Regions from separate parts of the Serratia marcescens subsp. marcescens ATCC 13880 genome, predicted to be linked through region 2. Evidence: predicted binding sites of a transcription regulator. Region 2 holds the regulator's gene; the other holds the start of a gene.
The links. The regulator PhoB, encoded in region 2, activates phosphate uptake and scavenging genes when phosphate is short. The targets are predictions, from matches to a motif close to CTGTCATAAAACTGNCNNAT.
Positions count from the first base shown of each region.

Region 1: a site for PhoB is predicted at 3,055-3,074, ahead of ugpB (sn-glycerol-3-phosphate ABC transporter substrate-binding protein UgpB). Genes of this name have one in related genera too.

Region 1 is NZ_CP071238.1:223,002-230,671, reverse strand. It holds gene ugpE (sn-glycerol-3-phosphate ABC transporter permease UgpE) at 1-679, opposite strand, end outside; gene ugpA (sn-glycerol-3-phosphate ABC transporter permease UgpA) at 676-1,563, opposite strand; gene ugpB (sn-glycerol-3-phosphate ABC transporter substrate-binding protein UgpB) at 1,642-2,961, opposite strand; gene J0F90_RS01035 (aminotransferase-like domain-containing protein) at 3,149-4,336, opposite strand; gene livF (high-affinity branched-chain amino acid ABC transporter ATP-binding protein LivF) at 4,381-5,082, opposite strand; gene livG (high-affinity branched-chain amino acid ABC transporter ATP-binding protein LivG) at 5,084-5,854, opposite strand; gene J0F90_RS01020 (high-affinity branched-chain amino acid ABC transporter permease LivM) at 5,851-7,134, opposite strand; gene livH (high-affinity branched-chain amino acid ABC transporter permease LivH) at 7,131-7,670, opposite strand, start outside.
Region 2 is NZ_CP071238.1:1,039,125-1,046,794, reverse strand. It holds gene brnQ (branched-chain amino acid transport system II carrier protein) at 1-819, opposite strand, end outside; gene J0F90_RS04875 (PstS family phosphate ABC transporter substrate-binding protein) at 1,306-2,268, opposite strand; gene phoR (phosphate regulon sensor histidine kinase PhoR) at 2,283-3,599, opposite strand; gene phoB (phosphate response regulator transcription factor PhoB) at 3,624-4,313, opposite strand; gene sbcD (exonuclease subunit SbcD) at 4,529-5,761, shown strand; gene sbcC (exonuclease subunit SbcC) at 5,758-7,670, shown strand, end outside.

The DNA of each region.
Region 1 (7,670 bases), 820 kb from region 2:
TCGAGGCATCGCTGGTGATCAGGATCGGCCACAGGTATTGGTTCCAGCCGTAGATAAAGGTGATGACGAACAGCGCCGCCAGATTGGTTTTCGACAGCGGCAGCACGATGTCCCAGAAGAAACGCATCGGCCCGGCGCCGTCGATGCGCGCCGCCTCCAGCAGCTCATCCGGCAGCGTCATGAAGAACTGGCGCAGCAGGAAGGTGGCGGTGGCCGAGGCCATCAGCGGCAGCGTCAGGCCGGTATAGCTGTCCAGCAGGTTGAGGTTGGAGATCACCTCCACCGTCGGGAAAATGCGCACCTCCACCGGCAGCATCAGGGTGAGGAAAATCAGCCAGAAAAACAGGCTGCGCAGCGGGAAACGGAAATACACGATGGCGTAAGCCGACAGCACCGACACCGCGATCTTGCCGCAGGTGATCGCCAGCGCCATGATCACGCTGTTGAGCAACAGCAGCGAGAACGGCACCTTGAGGTTGCCCACGCCGCCCTGCCAGATATTGCGGATGTTCTCCCACAGGTGCCCGCCGGGCACCAGCGTCATCGGCACCTGAAACACCTGTTTGTCGTCCAGCGTGGCGGCGACAAAGGCCACGTACAGCGGGAACAGCACCACCAGCACGCCGATAATCAGCATCACATGGCTGAAGACATCCAGCCCGCGTCGATTCTCAATCATTGGTAGCGCACCTTACGTTCAACGAAGCGGAACTGGATCACCGTCAGGCCGATCACCAGCAGCATCAGGATCACCGACTGCGCGGCGGAACTGGAGAGATCCAACCCGGCGAAGCCTTCACGGTAGATCTTGTAGATCAACGTGGTGGTGGACTGCACCGGCCCGCCGCCGGTGGCGGCGTCGATCACCGGGAAAGTATCGAAGAAGGCGTACACCAGATTGACCACCAGCAGGAAGAAGCTCACCGGCGCGATCAGCGGCAGCACCAGATGGAAGAAACGCCGCACCGGGCCGGCGCCGTCGATGGCCGCCGCTTCCACCAGCGAACGCGGGATAGACTGCAGCGCCGCGAGGAAAAACAGGAAGTTATAGCTTATCTGCTGCCATACCGAGGCCAGCACCACCAGGAACATCGCCTGGCCGCTGTTTTGCGCATGGTTCCAGTTATAGCCCAGCCCGTTGAGGAAATGGGTAATCAGCCCCAGACCGGGGTTGAACAGAAAGATCCACAGCACCGCCGCCACCGCCGGCGCCACCGCGTAGGGCAGGATCATCAGCGTGCGATAGAGGCGGCTGCCGCGCAGCACGTAGTCCACCAGCGCGGCGAAGAACAGCGAAACCGCCAGCCCGATGCCCGCCACCAGGAAGCTGAAGATCAGCGTGGTGTAGAACGAGTCGAGGTAGTAAGGATCCTGGAACAGCTGTTTAAAGTTATCCAGCCCGACAAACTGGCTGGACAGGCCGAACGGATCGAGGCTCTGCACCGAATACCACAGCGCTTCGCCGGCGGGCCATAAAAAGAAGACGGCGGTAATCAGCAGCTGCGGCAGCACCAACGCATAGGGCAACCAGCTGCAGCCGAAACCGGGACGGGAAGATGACATAGCAGTTAAACCATTAATCGGGTACGGAAGGATCGGCGTGAAGACGCGAGCCCGGTCTGCCGGGCCCGCGACGCAGGGTTACTTGGTCGATGCTTCGAAGCGGCGCAGCAGCACGTCACCGCGCTGCACGGCGGCGTCCAACGCCTGCTGAGGCGTTTTCTTGCCGGTCCACACGCCTTCCAGCTCTTCATCCACCACGCTGCGGATCTGCGGCATGTTGCCCAGGCGCAGGCCCTTGGTGAACGGCAACGGCGGCTTGTTCAGCATCTGGCGAGTGGCGACGTCGGCCCCCGGGTTCTTATCGTAGAAGCCCTGCTGCTTGGTCAGATCGTAAGCCGCGGTGGTGATCGGCAGATAACCGGTCTTCTGGTGCCATTCGGCGGCGATTTCCGGCTGCGCCAGGTACTGCAGGAACTCGGCCACGCCCTTGTAGGTGGCGGCGTCTTTGCCGTTCATCACCCACAGACTGGCCCCGCCGATGATGGCGTTTTGCGGCGCGTTTTTCGCGTCGGCGTCGTAAGGCATCATGCCGACGCCGTAGTTGAATTTGGCGTAGTGCTTGATGTCCGCCAGCGAACCGGAAGAGGCGGTGGTGATAGCGCAATCGCCGTTGTAGAACTTCTCGGTGGATTCGTCTTTGCGGCCGAAGTAGGTAAAGTCGCCCTTCTTGTTCATCGCTTCGAGCAACGCGATATGCTTGACCTGCAGCGGTTGGTTGAACTCCAGCTTGGCGCTGGTGCCGCCAAATCCGTTGTTTTCACTGGCGAACGGCACGCCGTGCCAGGCGCTGAAGTTCTCGAGTTGGATCCAACCCTGCCAGCCGCTGGCGTAACCGCACTTCATGCCTGCTTCGCGCAGTTTGGCGGTATCCGCCGCCAGTTCCTGCCAGGTTTTCGGCGGCTGATCCGGATTCAGGCCGGCCTTTTTGAAAGCGTCTTTGTTGTAGTACAGCACCGGCGTGGAGCTGTTGAACGGCTGCGACAGCAGATGGCCGCTCTTGTTGTCGGTGTAATAGCCGGCCACCGTCGGCACGAACACCGACTCGTCGAAGTTGATGCCGGCCTCTTTAAACACTTCGTAGACCGGCTTGATGGCTTTGCTGGCCATCATGGTGGCGGTGCCCACCTCGTAAACCTGCAGGATCGCCGGCGCCTTGCCGGAGCGGTAAGCGGCGATGCCCGCCGCCAGGCTCTGTTCGTAGTTGCCTTTATAAACCGGCACAATCTTGACGTCGCTGTGCGACTGGTTGAAGCGATCCGCCAGGGAATCCACTTCCTTACCCAGTTCGCCTTCCATTGAATGCCAGAACGGGATTTCCGTCGCCGCCAGCGCCTGGGCGCTGACCGCCAGGGTCAATGCGACGCACAGCGTGGTTTTGCGAATAGCGTAGGTGAGCATGCCTAACTCCTGAAAAAGCTGGTGTAAAAGCGCGTGAGCGAAAAGAATCAGTTTTTTGTTCGGAAGCTAACATGCCATGCGCGGATGACAGAAAAATAACCGTTATATGACAGCCACATGACGGCAAGGTGAAGTGAAGATGGCGGTTTGATGTCGGCGGCGGGCATCGGCTCCGCCGCCGCGAGGATTACAGCGAACGGCGCAGGCGCGCCACCGCTTCTTGCATCTGCTGCTCGGTGGCGGTGGCGAACGACAGGCGGAAGGTCGAACGATCCGGGTTGTCGGAGAAGAAGTATTCCCCCGGCACGAACACCACGCCCTGCTGCAGCGTGGTGTTCAGCCATTCGGTGGCGTTGAACGGCTGGCGGAAACGCGCCCACAGGAACATGCCGCCCTTCGGCTTATCGAAGGTGATGTAGTCGCCCAGCTCCTGCTCCACCAAACCGGCCAGGATCTCGCCCTTTTGCTTGTAGGCGGCACGGATCTTGTCGATCTGCGCCGGCAGGCGATCCAGGCCGAGGTAGCATTCGACGATGCTCTGCGACAGGGCGCTGGCGTGCAGATCCGCCGCCTGTTTGATGATCGCCACTTTATGCAGCAGGAACGGCGGCAGGATCGCCCAGCCCAAGCGCAGGCCCGGCGCCAGGATCTTGGAGAAGGTCGAGGTATAGATGATGTGGTCGGTGTTGCCCAGCACCCGCTGCGACACCTGATGCAGCGTCGGGTGGCGCTCTTCGGTGAAACGCAGTTCGCCGTACGGATCGTCTTCGATGATCAGGAAGTTATGTTCGGCGGCCAGCTTCACCAGCAGTTCGCGGCGCGCGGCGCTGAGGGTAATGCCGCTGGGGTTGCCGAAGTTCGGCACCACGTACACGCCCTTGATGCGCTGGGTTTTCAGCAGTTCGGCCAGCTCTTCCACCACCATGCCGTCGCTGTCAGACGAGACCGACATGATGTTGGCCTCCGCCAGTTCCAGCGTTTGCAGCGCCGCCAGGTAGGTCGGGCGCTCCACCACAAACACGTCGCCGGGATTGACGATGGCGCGCATCACCAAATCCAGTGCCTGCTGCGAGCCGGCGGTGACCATCACCTCTTCCGCGCCAGCGGTGACGCCGCGCTCGGCGCACAGCGCGCAAATGCGCTCACGCAGCAGCGGGCTGCCCTCGGTCAAACCATACTGAAACGCGCTTTTCGGCTGTTCGGTGATCGCCTGCTGGGTGGCGATGCTCAATCCTTCGAAATCGAACAGCGCATCAGAGGGGATGCCGCCCGCCAGCGAAATGACGTGTTCCATCTTGCTGTGCTTAAGCAATTCACGGATGGCCGAACTTTTTACGTTAACGATGCGCTGCGCGAGTAACCCTTCTGTCTTCATTTCTTCTTCTCGTACCTGATTATTTTAATTCGTAGGGGGGCGGATTAACCGCCCAGATACGCCGACCTCACTGCTTCGTTGGCTAACAATGCAGCCCCCGTATCTTCCAACACCACGCGGCCGTTTTCCAGCACATAACCGCGGTCCGCCAATTTCAGCGCCTGATTGGCGTTTTGCTCCACCAGGAAGATGGTCATGCCCTCTTCCCGCAGCTGCTGAATGATGTCGAAGATCTGCTGGATGATGATGGGCGCCAGCCCAAGCGAAGGTTCGTCGAGCAGCAGCAGCTTCGGCTGGCTCATCAGCGCGCGGCCGATGGCCAGCATCTGCTGTTCGCCGCCGGACATGGTGCCGGCGCGCTGGCTTCGGCGCTCCAGCAGGCGCGGGAACAGCGTGAACACCCGTTCGATACGCTGTTGATACTGCTGGCGATCGGCGAAGAAACCGCCCATCGCCAGGTTTTCTTCCACCGTCATGCGCGAGAAGACGCGCCGCCCTTCCGGCACGATCGCCACCGCTTCGCGCATGATGCGCGAGGTTTGCCACTGGGTGATGTCCTGGCCCTGGAAAACGATGCTGCCTTCGCTGGCGCGCGGTTCGCCGCACAGGGTGCCGAGCAGCGTGGTTTTACCGGCGCCGTTGGCGCCGATTAACGTCACGATTTCGCCCTGACTTATCGTGAGACTGACCTGATGCAGCGCCTGAATTTTGCCGTAATGGGCGGATACCTGATTGAATGACAACATATTATTCTTCGCCCAAATAAGCCCGGATCACGTCCGGGTTGTTGCGGATCTCCGCCGGTGTGCCCTGCGCCAGCGGCGTGCCCTGATTCACCACGTAAATGCGGTCGGAAATGCCCATCACCAGCTTCATGTCGTGCTCGATCAGCAACACCGAGACCTTATGCCGATCGCGCAGCTCGACGATCAGGTGATCCAGCTCGTCGGTCTCTTTCGGGTTGAGGCCGGCGGCCGGTTCGTCCAGCATCAGCAGCTCCGGCCGGGTCACCATGCAGCGGGCGATCTCCAGCCGCCGCTGCTGCCCGTAGGCCAGGTTGCCCGCCGAACGGTTGGCCATCTCCAGCAGGCCGACGCGCTCCAGCCACTCCGCCGCGCGCGCCAGCGCCTCGGCTTCGGCGCGGCGGAAGGCCGGGGTTTTCAGCAGCCCGGCGAACACGCCGCTTTTCAGGTGCTGATGCTGCGCCACCAGCAGGTTCTCAATCACCGTCATTTCACGGAACAGCCGCACATGCTGGAAGGTACGCACTACGCCCATACGGGCGATGGCCTGCCCCGCCAGCCCTTCCAGATGGCGATCGCGCAATTTGATGGTGCCGCCGGTCGGGCGGTAAAAACCGGTCAAGCAGTTGAATACCGTGGTTTTACCGGCGCCGTTGGGGCCGATCAGCGACACGATTTCGCCTTCGTTCAGCGTCAGCGCCACATTGTTGACCGCCAGCAGCCCGCCGAAACGCATCGACAGGCCTTCCACCTGCAGTAAAGGTTGAACGCTCATGCCTGTTCCCCCTTGCCCGCGTGAATGTCCGCCGCCTGCAGCTTCAACTGCGGCCGTTTCATCGGCAACAGCCCCTGCGGCCGCCAAATCATCATCAGCACCATCAGCGCACCCAGCAGCAACATGCTGTATTCATTCAGATCGCGCATCAGCTCGCGCGACACCACCAGCAGGATTGCCGCCAGAATGACCGCGAACTGCGAGCCCATGCCCCCCAGTACGACGATCGCCAACACGAAGGCCGACTCGACGAAGGTGAAGGATTCCGGGCTGACGAACCCCTGGCGCGCGGCGAACAGCGTGCCGGCAAACCCGGCGAAGGCGGCGCTGATGGTAAAGGCGGTCAGCTTGATGCGCGTCGGGCTGAGGCCCAGCGAGCGGCAGGCGATCTCGTCTTCGCGCAGCGCTTCCCAGGCGCGCCCGAGCGGCATGCGCAGCAGGCGGTTGATGACGAACAGCGTCAGCACCACCAGCAGCAACGCCACCAGGTACAGGAATACGATGCGATCGCTCGGATCGTATTTCAGGCCGAAGACGTTATGGAAAGTATCCCAGCCGCCGTCGCGCACGCTGCGGTTGAACTCCAGGCCGAAGAAGGTCGGTTTCGGGATCTGGCTGATGCCGTTCGGCCCGCCGGTGATCTCGGTATTGTTCAGCAGCAGAATGCGCACGATTTCGCCGAAGCCAAGCGTCACGATCGCCAGATAGTCGCCGCGCAGCCGCAGCACCGGGAAACCGAGCAGGAAACCGAAGGCGGCGGTGACGATGCCCGCCAGCGGCAGGCTCTCCCAAAAGCCGAAACCGTAATAGTGATTCAGCAGCGCGTAGGTGTAGGCGCCGATGGCGTAGAAACCGCCGTAGCCGAGCACCAGCAGACCAGACAGGCCCACCACCACGTTGAGGCCGAGGCCCAGCATCACGTAGATCAGCGTCAGGGTGGCGATATCCACCGTGCCGCGCGACACCAGGAACGGCCAGGCGACCGCCGCCACAAGCAGCAGAGCCGCCAGCAGCTTTTGCCGCGGCGTGGTGCCGTCGAAGCTCGGCAGCACGAACGCCGGGCCGGAGACTTTTTTCAATCCCTGTTGCAGCAGCGGGCGCAACAGTTGGAATAAAAAGACGATGACGCAGCCGATGCCGATCCACATCCAGCGCACTTCCGCCGCGCCGTGCACCACCAGCTTGGTGCCGTCCAGGCTGAGCTGCATGCCCATCAGGAACGACGCCATCACGAACAGCACCGCCGTGGCGATCAGCGCATTGAGCAGATTGAGTTTCATACTTTCTCAACCTCCGGACGCCCGAGGATGCCGGTCGGCATGATCAGCAGCACCACGATCAGCAGCGCGAACGACACCACGTCTTTGTATTCGGTGCTCAGGTAGGCAGAGGTCAGCGCTTCCGCCACGCCCAGCACCAGGCCGCCAATCATCGCACCGGGAATGCTGCCGATGCCGCCCAGAACCGCGGCGGTGAAGGCTTTCATACCGGCCATAAACCCGATGTAAGGGTTGATGACGCCGTAGAACTGGCCGAGCAACACCCCGGCCACCGCCGCCATCACCGCACCGATAACGAAGGTCAGCGAGATCACCCGGTCGGTGTTGATGCCCAGCAGGCTGGCCATCTTCAGATCTTCCGCACAGGCGCGGCAGGCGCGGCCCATGCGTGAATAGCGGATAAACAGCGTCAGCGCCAGCATCGCCAGGAAGGTCACGAGCCAGATGGTCAGCTGCATGGTGCTGATGGTGGCGGCGAAGCCGTTGCTTTCTCCCAGCACCCACTGGCCGGTCACCAGGCTGGGCAGCGCCAGATC
Region 2 (7,670 bases):
GTTCTGAACGTAAGCGTGCAGGATCACCGCGCCGTTGGTGGCGTCAGGCACCAGCGCGCCGCTGCCGGAGCCCAGCTTGAACAGGCTCAGATAAACCAGCGTCAGGCCCACGCCGGCGATCAAACCGGCCAGAATGGTGTAACGGGTCAATAGACCGGCGTCTTTCACGCCGCGCGAGCGCGCCGCGTTGACGATAACGATGCCGAATACCAGCGCGCCCAGCGTATCCATGGTCAGATAGCCGTTAACGAAGCCGGAGGAGAAAGGCACGCTCTGATAAGCCGCCGTCGCCGGGATAGGCGCGCCGGCAGGCCACAGCAGCGCGGCGATGCCCAGTACGGCCAGCGCGACGATCTTCAGCGGCGCCAGCACGTGGCCGACGGTATCGAGCAGACGGCCCGGATACAGGGAGATGCCGATCACCAGCGTGAAGTACACCAGACTGTAGATGAACAGCGGCATGGCGCCGTCGCCGGTCAGCGGGGCGATGCCCACCTCAAAGGACACGGTGGCGGTGCGCGGCGTGGCGAACAGCGGGCCGACGGCCAGGTAGCAGACGGTCGCCAGCAGCAGGCCGGCGCCGCGGCCGATCGGCGAACTGAGGGCGTCGATGCCGCCGCCGACGCGCGCCAGCGCGATGACGGTGATGACCGGCAGGCCCACGGCGGTGAGCAGGAAGCCCAGCGCAGCGATCCAGACGTGTTCACCGGACTGCAAGCCGACCATCGGCGGGAAGATGATGTTCCCGGCCCCAACGAATAAGGCAAAGGTCATGAAGCCCAGTGCCAGGATATCTTTTGACGTTAAACGATGACTCATACGATGTCGTGTTGCCTGTTCAAATGAAAAAAAATTGTCCGATAGCGTGGTGGCGAAACGCCCCACCCGGTTGCCGGCATGCCCGATCGTCGCAGCGCCTAATAAGCACCCTAAACGCAGTCGATCCGGCGTTTATGTCCCTATTCGAAAGTGGCCGCTCATGAAGATGGGCAAAATTTTAGGAGTTATAAAAATGGAGGTTTAATCCGACAACGAAGGCTAAGGTAAACGTTTATAGCGCTTCAAGGCAAGACGCACGGCGAAAAGCAGAGCTATCGACCATATAAACTTTAGCCACCAGTCGATCATATTGGCTATCAATAAATATACACTACATGATTTGTATCATTTTTGAACAATGAATTCACGAAACGTGAAGCATATATCGCTTTACCGCGCGAAAACGCCAATAAATGCCCGGTTTTCGCGTGGTATAAGCTCCGTTTTGCCGTGAAAAAAGGCGAAAATTACGCCGATTTTTGTCGCTTATTGCGCCGTGGCCGGCGCGAGCGGTGGCAACCCGAGCGCCTGACGAGTCTTCTGCAGGGCGGCCGGCGGCAGCGGCAGATAGCCGTCGTGGTTGACCAGGCTTTGCCCTGGTGTCGACAGCACGCGATCGAGGAACGCGGCGGTCAGCGGCTCCAGCGGTTGATTGGGGGCTTTGTTGATGTAGATATACAGATAGCGCGACAGCGGGTAGCGATCGTTGCGCACGTTGGCGGCGGTAGGCGCGACATAGTCTTCTCCCGACTCCGCCAGCGGCAGCAGCCGCACGCCGCTGGCGCGAAAACCGATGCTGGCGTAGCCGATGCCGTTGAGCGAACCGGCCACCGCCTGCACCACCGAAGCCGAACCAGGCAGCTCATTGACGCGCGGCATGAAATCGCCGCCGCACAGCGCGCGCAGTTTGAAATAGCCGTAGGTGCCGGACGCCGAGTTGCGGCCGAAGCGTTGCAGCGAGCGTGTCGCCCAGTCGCCGCGCAGCCCCAGCTCGCCCCAGCGCGTCAGCGGCTGGCTTTCACCGCAGCGCCGGGTGGCGGAGAAAATGCGATCGAGCTGCTGCAGGTTAAGGCCGCGCAGCGGATTGTCCTGATGCACCAACACCACCAGCGCATCCACCGCTACCGGCACCGCCAGGGGCGCATAACCGTAACGGTGTTCGAACGCCGAAACCTCGGCCGCCTTCATCGGCCGGCTCATCGGGCCCAGTTGCGCGGCGCCCGCCGCCAACGCGGTCGGCGCGGTCGACGAACCGGCGGCCTGGATCTGCAGGTTGACGTTGGGATAATGCTGGCTGAAATCCTGCGCCCACAGCGCCATCAAATTCGCCAGCGTGTCGGAGCCGACGCTGGACAGGTTGCCCGCCAACATGCCGTCAGGCTGCGCCAGCGCGCCGCGTCCGGCCAGCAGCGCCAGGCAAAGCAACAGCCCTCGGGTAATTCGGGTCATACCGGTGTCTCGCGTTAATTTTTCACCGCATTCTCTGATAAAGCGGCGGGAACAATCAACCGATTGGGCAAGGTAAAGATAAAGCGGGTGCCGATCCCCGGTTCGCTGAGGATCTCCAGCCGCGCGTCGTGATGGCTGAGCGCGTGCTTGACGATCGCCAGCCCCAGCCCGCTGCCGCCGGTCTGGCGCGAACGGGCCTTGTCGACGCGATAAAAACGCTCTGTCAGGCGCGGCAGATGCTCGGCGGCGATGCCCGGCCCGTTGTCGCTGACCTGGAATTGCGCGCCGTGCGCCGTCTGCTGCCAGCTGACTTCGATATGGGTGCCCTTCGGCGTGTGGTTGACCGCGTTGTACACCAGGTTAGACACCGCGCTGCGCAACTGATCTTCATTGCCGAACACGTTGAGCTGTTCGTTCACCCGGAAGGTGATCTCGTGATTGCCGCCGCTCAGCGATTGCGCCTCGCGCTGCAACACCCGCAGCATCAGCGGAATATCCACCCGCTCGTTCATGTCGACATTGGGCGCCGCCTCGATGCGCGACAGCGTCAGCAACTGCTTGACCAGCCCGTCCATCCGGCGGGTCTGCTCTTGCATGGTGCTAAGCGCCTTGCTGCGCAGCGAGCCATCCTGCTCTTCGTCGCCCATCATCTCCAGATAGCCCTGCAGCACCGTCAGCGGCGTGCGCAGTTCATGACTGACGTTGGCGAAGAAGTTGCGCCGCGCGCCCTCCAACTGGCGCATCTGGGTGACGTCGCGCGCCACCATCAGCAGTTGCCCTTCAGAATACGGCATCACGCGGAATTCGACGTAGTGTTCGTTGTTCAGCTGCAGCGTCAGCGGGCGCGAAAACTCCTGTTGTTGCAGATAGTGGCTGAATTCCGGATACCGCAGCAGGTTAAGGATGTGCTGGCCGTTGTCTTCCGGCCAGCGAAAGCCGAGCAGATGCTGCGCCAGCCCGTTGCACCAGAAGATATTGCCTTCGACGGTGGTCATCACCACCGCGTCAGGCAGCGATTCGGCCCCGCTGCGAAAGCGCTTGATCAGCAGCGCCAGCTCGCGCCGGCGGCGGCGGTTGCGCTGCTGCATCTGATACAGGCCATAGAACAGCGGCTCCCAGCTCCAGCGGCCGGGCGGCGGCGTCATGCTGCGGTCGATCCACAGCCAATGGGAGAGTTTGAGCTGGTTGTAGAAATTCCACACCAGCGCAGCCAGCGCGGAGGCCAGCAGGAACCAGGGCAGATAACCGAAAATCAGCCCCAGCAGTAAGGCGGGCAGACAGAAAAGAGCCAGCTCCAGAGCCAGCCTCTTCCACGACAGACGTTCTAACACGGCATATTCTCCAGCGCGGCGCGATCAGTAGCGCGTTGAGAACCGGTAGCCGGTGCCCCGAACGGTTTGAACCATTTTATCATGCCCACTGGTTTCTAACGCCTTGCGGAGCCGACGGATATGCACGTCAACGGTACGGTCTTCCACATAAACGTTAGTGCCCCAGACGTGATTAAGCAACTGCTCGCGGCTATAAACCCGCTCCGGGTGGGTCATAAAGAAGTGCAGCAGCTTGAACTCTGTCGGCCCCATGTCCAGCGCCTGATCGTTCGCCATTACGCGATGGGAGGACGGATCCAGACTCAACCCTTGCATTTCAATCACTTCTTCCACCGCCATCGGCGAAATGCGGCGCATGACCGCTTTGATGCGCGCCACCAGCTCCTTGGGCGAGAACGGCTTGGTGATGTAATCATCCGCCCCCACTTCCAGGCCGCGCACCCGGTCTTCTTCTTCGCCGCGCGCGGTCAGCATCATCACCGGGATATCGCGGGTCAGCGCTTCGCGCTTCATATGTTTGATAAACTGAATGCCGGAACCGCCGGGCAACATCCAGTCAAGCAACACCAAATCAGGGAACGGCTCAGACAGACGCGTCACGGCGCTGTCATAATCCTCGGCTTCCAACGGTTGGTAACCATTCTGTTCCAACACAAAGCACACCATCTCACGGATCGGCGCTTCGTCTTCCACCACCAGTATGCGTCTTGCCATCGTCAATCCTGCCAATGTGTTAGCGACTTTTCGGGCGCCATTATGCGTCAGTTTTGTGACACTTTTATGAAAAAAACCGGCTGTTATAGGCAGTAAGCATAGCGATTATTTCCCGCAGTAAAGAAAAATCATCCGGTTGTCATCATCATTGCGCCGGGACAGCCGCCGCCGCGGCCTTTATAATCATCGCCATTATCTTCACATCCGGGAGTGTCATGCGCCTGATCCACACCTCTGACTGGCACCTTGGCCAGTACTTTTTCACCAAAAGCCGCGCCGCCGAGCACCAGGCTTTTCTGAACTGGCTGATCGAACAGATCGAACAGCAGCAGGTGGATGCGCTGATCGTCGCCGGGGATCTGTTCGATACCGGCTCGCCGCCCAGCTATGCCCGCGAGCTGTACAACCGCTTCGTGGTGGAACTGCAGCGCACCGGCTGCCAGTTGGTAGTGCTGGGCGGCAACCACGATTCGGTCGCAACGCTGAACGAATCGCGTGAACTGCTCTCCTGCCTGAACACCACGGTGATCGCCAGCGCGCAGGGCGCCCCGGAACAGCAGATCGTGGTGCTTAACCAACGCGACGGCCAGCCGGGCGCGGTGCTGTGCGCCATCCCGTTCCTGCGGCCGCGCGACCTGCTCACCAGCCGCGCCGGCGAATCCGGCGCGCAGAAACAGCAGGCGCTGCAGGAAGCCATCGCCGAACATTACCAAGCGCTGTATCAGGCGGCCTGCGAGCGCCGCGACCAGCTGGGCCTACCGCTGCCGATCGTCGCCACCGGCCACCTGACCACCGTCGGCGTCACCACCTCCGACTCGGTGCGCGACATCTATATCGGCACCCTCGACGCCTTCCCGGCGCAGGCCTTCCCGCCCGCCGACTATATCGCGCTCGGCCACATTCACCGCGCGCAGAACGTCGCCAAATCGGAGCATATTCGCTATAGCGGCTCACCGATCCCGCTCAGTTTCGATGAGCTGGGCAAAGCCAAAAGCGTCTTCCTGGTCGATTTCGCCGACGGCGCTTTGCAGCGGGTAGACGCGTTAACGATCCCGCAGTTTCAGCCCATGCAACTGATCAAAGGCGATCTGGCCGAGATCGAACGGCAGCTGCGGCAATTTGCCGACTATGCCGGCGAGCTGCCGGTGTGGCTGGATATCGAAGTGGCGACGCAGGACTACCTCAGCGACATCCAGCGCCGCATCCAGCTGATGGCGGATGAGCTGCCGGTGGAAGTGGTGCTGCTGCGGCGCAGTAAAGAGCAGCGCCGCCAGGCGATCGCGCAGCAGGATAAAGAAACGCTGAACGAGCTGAGCGTCAACGAAGTGTTCGAACGGCGTCTGACACAGGAGGCCGACATGCCCGAAGCGCGCCAACGGCGGATGCACCAACTGTTCCGCCAGGTGGTCGAGGCGGTGCAGCAGAACGCCGAGGAGACCAACCCATGAAGATCCTCAGCCTGCGCTTAAAAAACCTCAACTCGCTGCAGGGCGAATGGAAAATTGACTTCACCGCCGAGCCGTTCGCCAGCAACGGCCTGTTCGCCATTACCGGCCCGACCGGCGCGGGCAAAACCACCCTGCTGGACGCCATCTGCCTGGCGCTGTACCACCAAACGCCGCGCCTCAACGTCACGCCGAGCCAGAATGAACTGATGACCCGCCACACCGCCGAATCGCTGGCGGAGGTCGAATTCGAGGTCAAGGGCGTCGGCTATCGCGCCTTCTGGAGCCAGCGCCGCGCCAAAAACGCGCCGGACGGCAATCTGCAGGCGCCGAAGGTCGAACTGGCGCGCCGCGAGGACGGCAAGATCCTGGCGGACAAGGTGCGCGACAAGCTGGAGCTTACCGCCGCCATCACCGGGCTGGACTTTGGCCGCTTCACCAAATCGATGATGCTGTCTCAGGGGCAGTTCGCCGCGTTCCTCAACGCCGACGCCAACGATCGCGCCGAACTGCTGGAAGAGCTGACCGGCACCGAAATCTACGGGCGGTTGTCCGAACAGGTGTTCGAGTCGCACAAGCAGGCCAAAACCGACCTGGATGCGTTGCATCAACGCGCCAGCGGCATCGAACTGCTGAACGACGAGCAGCGCCAGTCTCTGACCGAACAGCTGACGGCGCTGAGCGCGCAGGAAATCGCCCTCGGCGAGCAAACCCAGCGGCAGCAACAGGCGCTGAGCTGGCTGCAGCAATGGCAACGCCTCCGGCAACAGCAAAGCGAGGGGCAATTGCGGCTGGACACCGCCCAGCGCGAGCAGGCGGAGGCCGCCCCACAGCTGAAGCGGCTGGCGCTCAGCGAGCCGGCCGAGAAATTGCGGCCGCTGCGCGGCGAACGCGATCGTTGCCGCGCCGAGCTGCAGACGATACAACAGCAGGCAGCCCAGCTGACGCAACAACAGGAACAGCACTCGGCGCAGCTGGCGCCGCTGCAGCAGGCGGTGGAAAAAACCCGTCTGGCGCAGCAAGCCCATGCCGAGCATATGCGGCAACAGCAACAGTTGATCGATGACCAGGTGGCCCCGCTCGACCATCAAATAGCCCAACTGCAGTCGACACAGGCCGAGCGGCGACAGGCCGGCGATGCCGCCGCGCAGCAATGCGCCCAGCAGCAGACCGCGCTGGAGCAGCTCACCGCCCAGCGCAGCCAACTGACGACGCAGGCCGCACAGCATCAACAGCAGTTGAACGCGCTGACCGAAGCACTGGCCGTTCAACAGCAACAGCAACAGGCGCTGGAGGCGCAAACGCCGTTGGCTCCGCTGCGCCAACGCCTGAGCGCCCTGGCGGATCTGCGCCCAACACGCCAGCAGCTGTTTACTCTATCTTCTTTGTCGCAGCAAATCGTTAAACGGCTGGAACAGCAGCGGCAAGAGCTAAACAGCGGCCAACATGAACTTACCCAGTTGGAACCACAGCTAGAACTCATCCGTCAGCAATTTAAGCAGCAGAAAGCCCACCAGGCCGATGTTGAAAAAACCTATGCGCTGGAACAACGGATCGTGGGTCTGGAGGCCGAGCGCGCCCGTTTGCAACCCGGCGCCCCCTGCCCGCTGTGCGGCTCATGCGAGCACCCGGCGGTAGAACAATACCAAGAGGTAAAACTGTCAGAAACCGCGCAACGTCTGGAGCAAATGAAAGTCCAGACCGAAGCATTGCAAAAACAAGGCGTCGAGCTGCGAGCCCGTTACGACAACCTGCAACAGCAATTGCAGCGTCAGCAGCAAACCATCGCGCAGGATGAACAACAGCTGGCCGGCCAACAGCTGCAGTGGGGGCAGCTCAGCGCGCCGTTGGCGTTCGACTTTACGCTGGCGGATGGCGAGCAACTCAGCGCCTGGCTGAACGGCTGCGACGA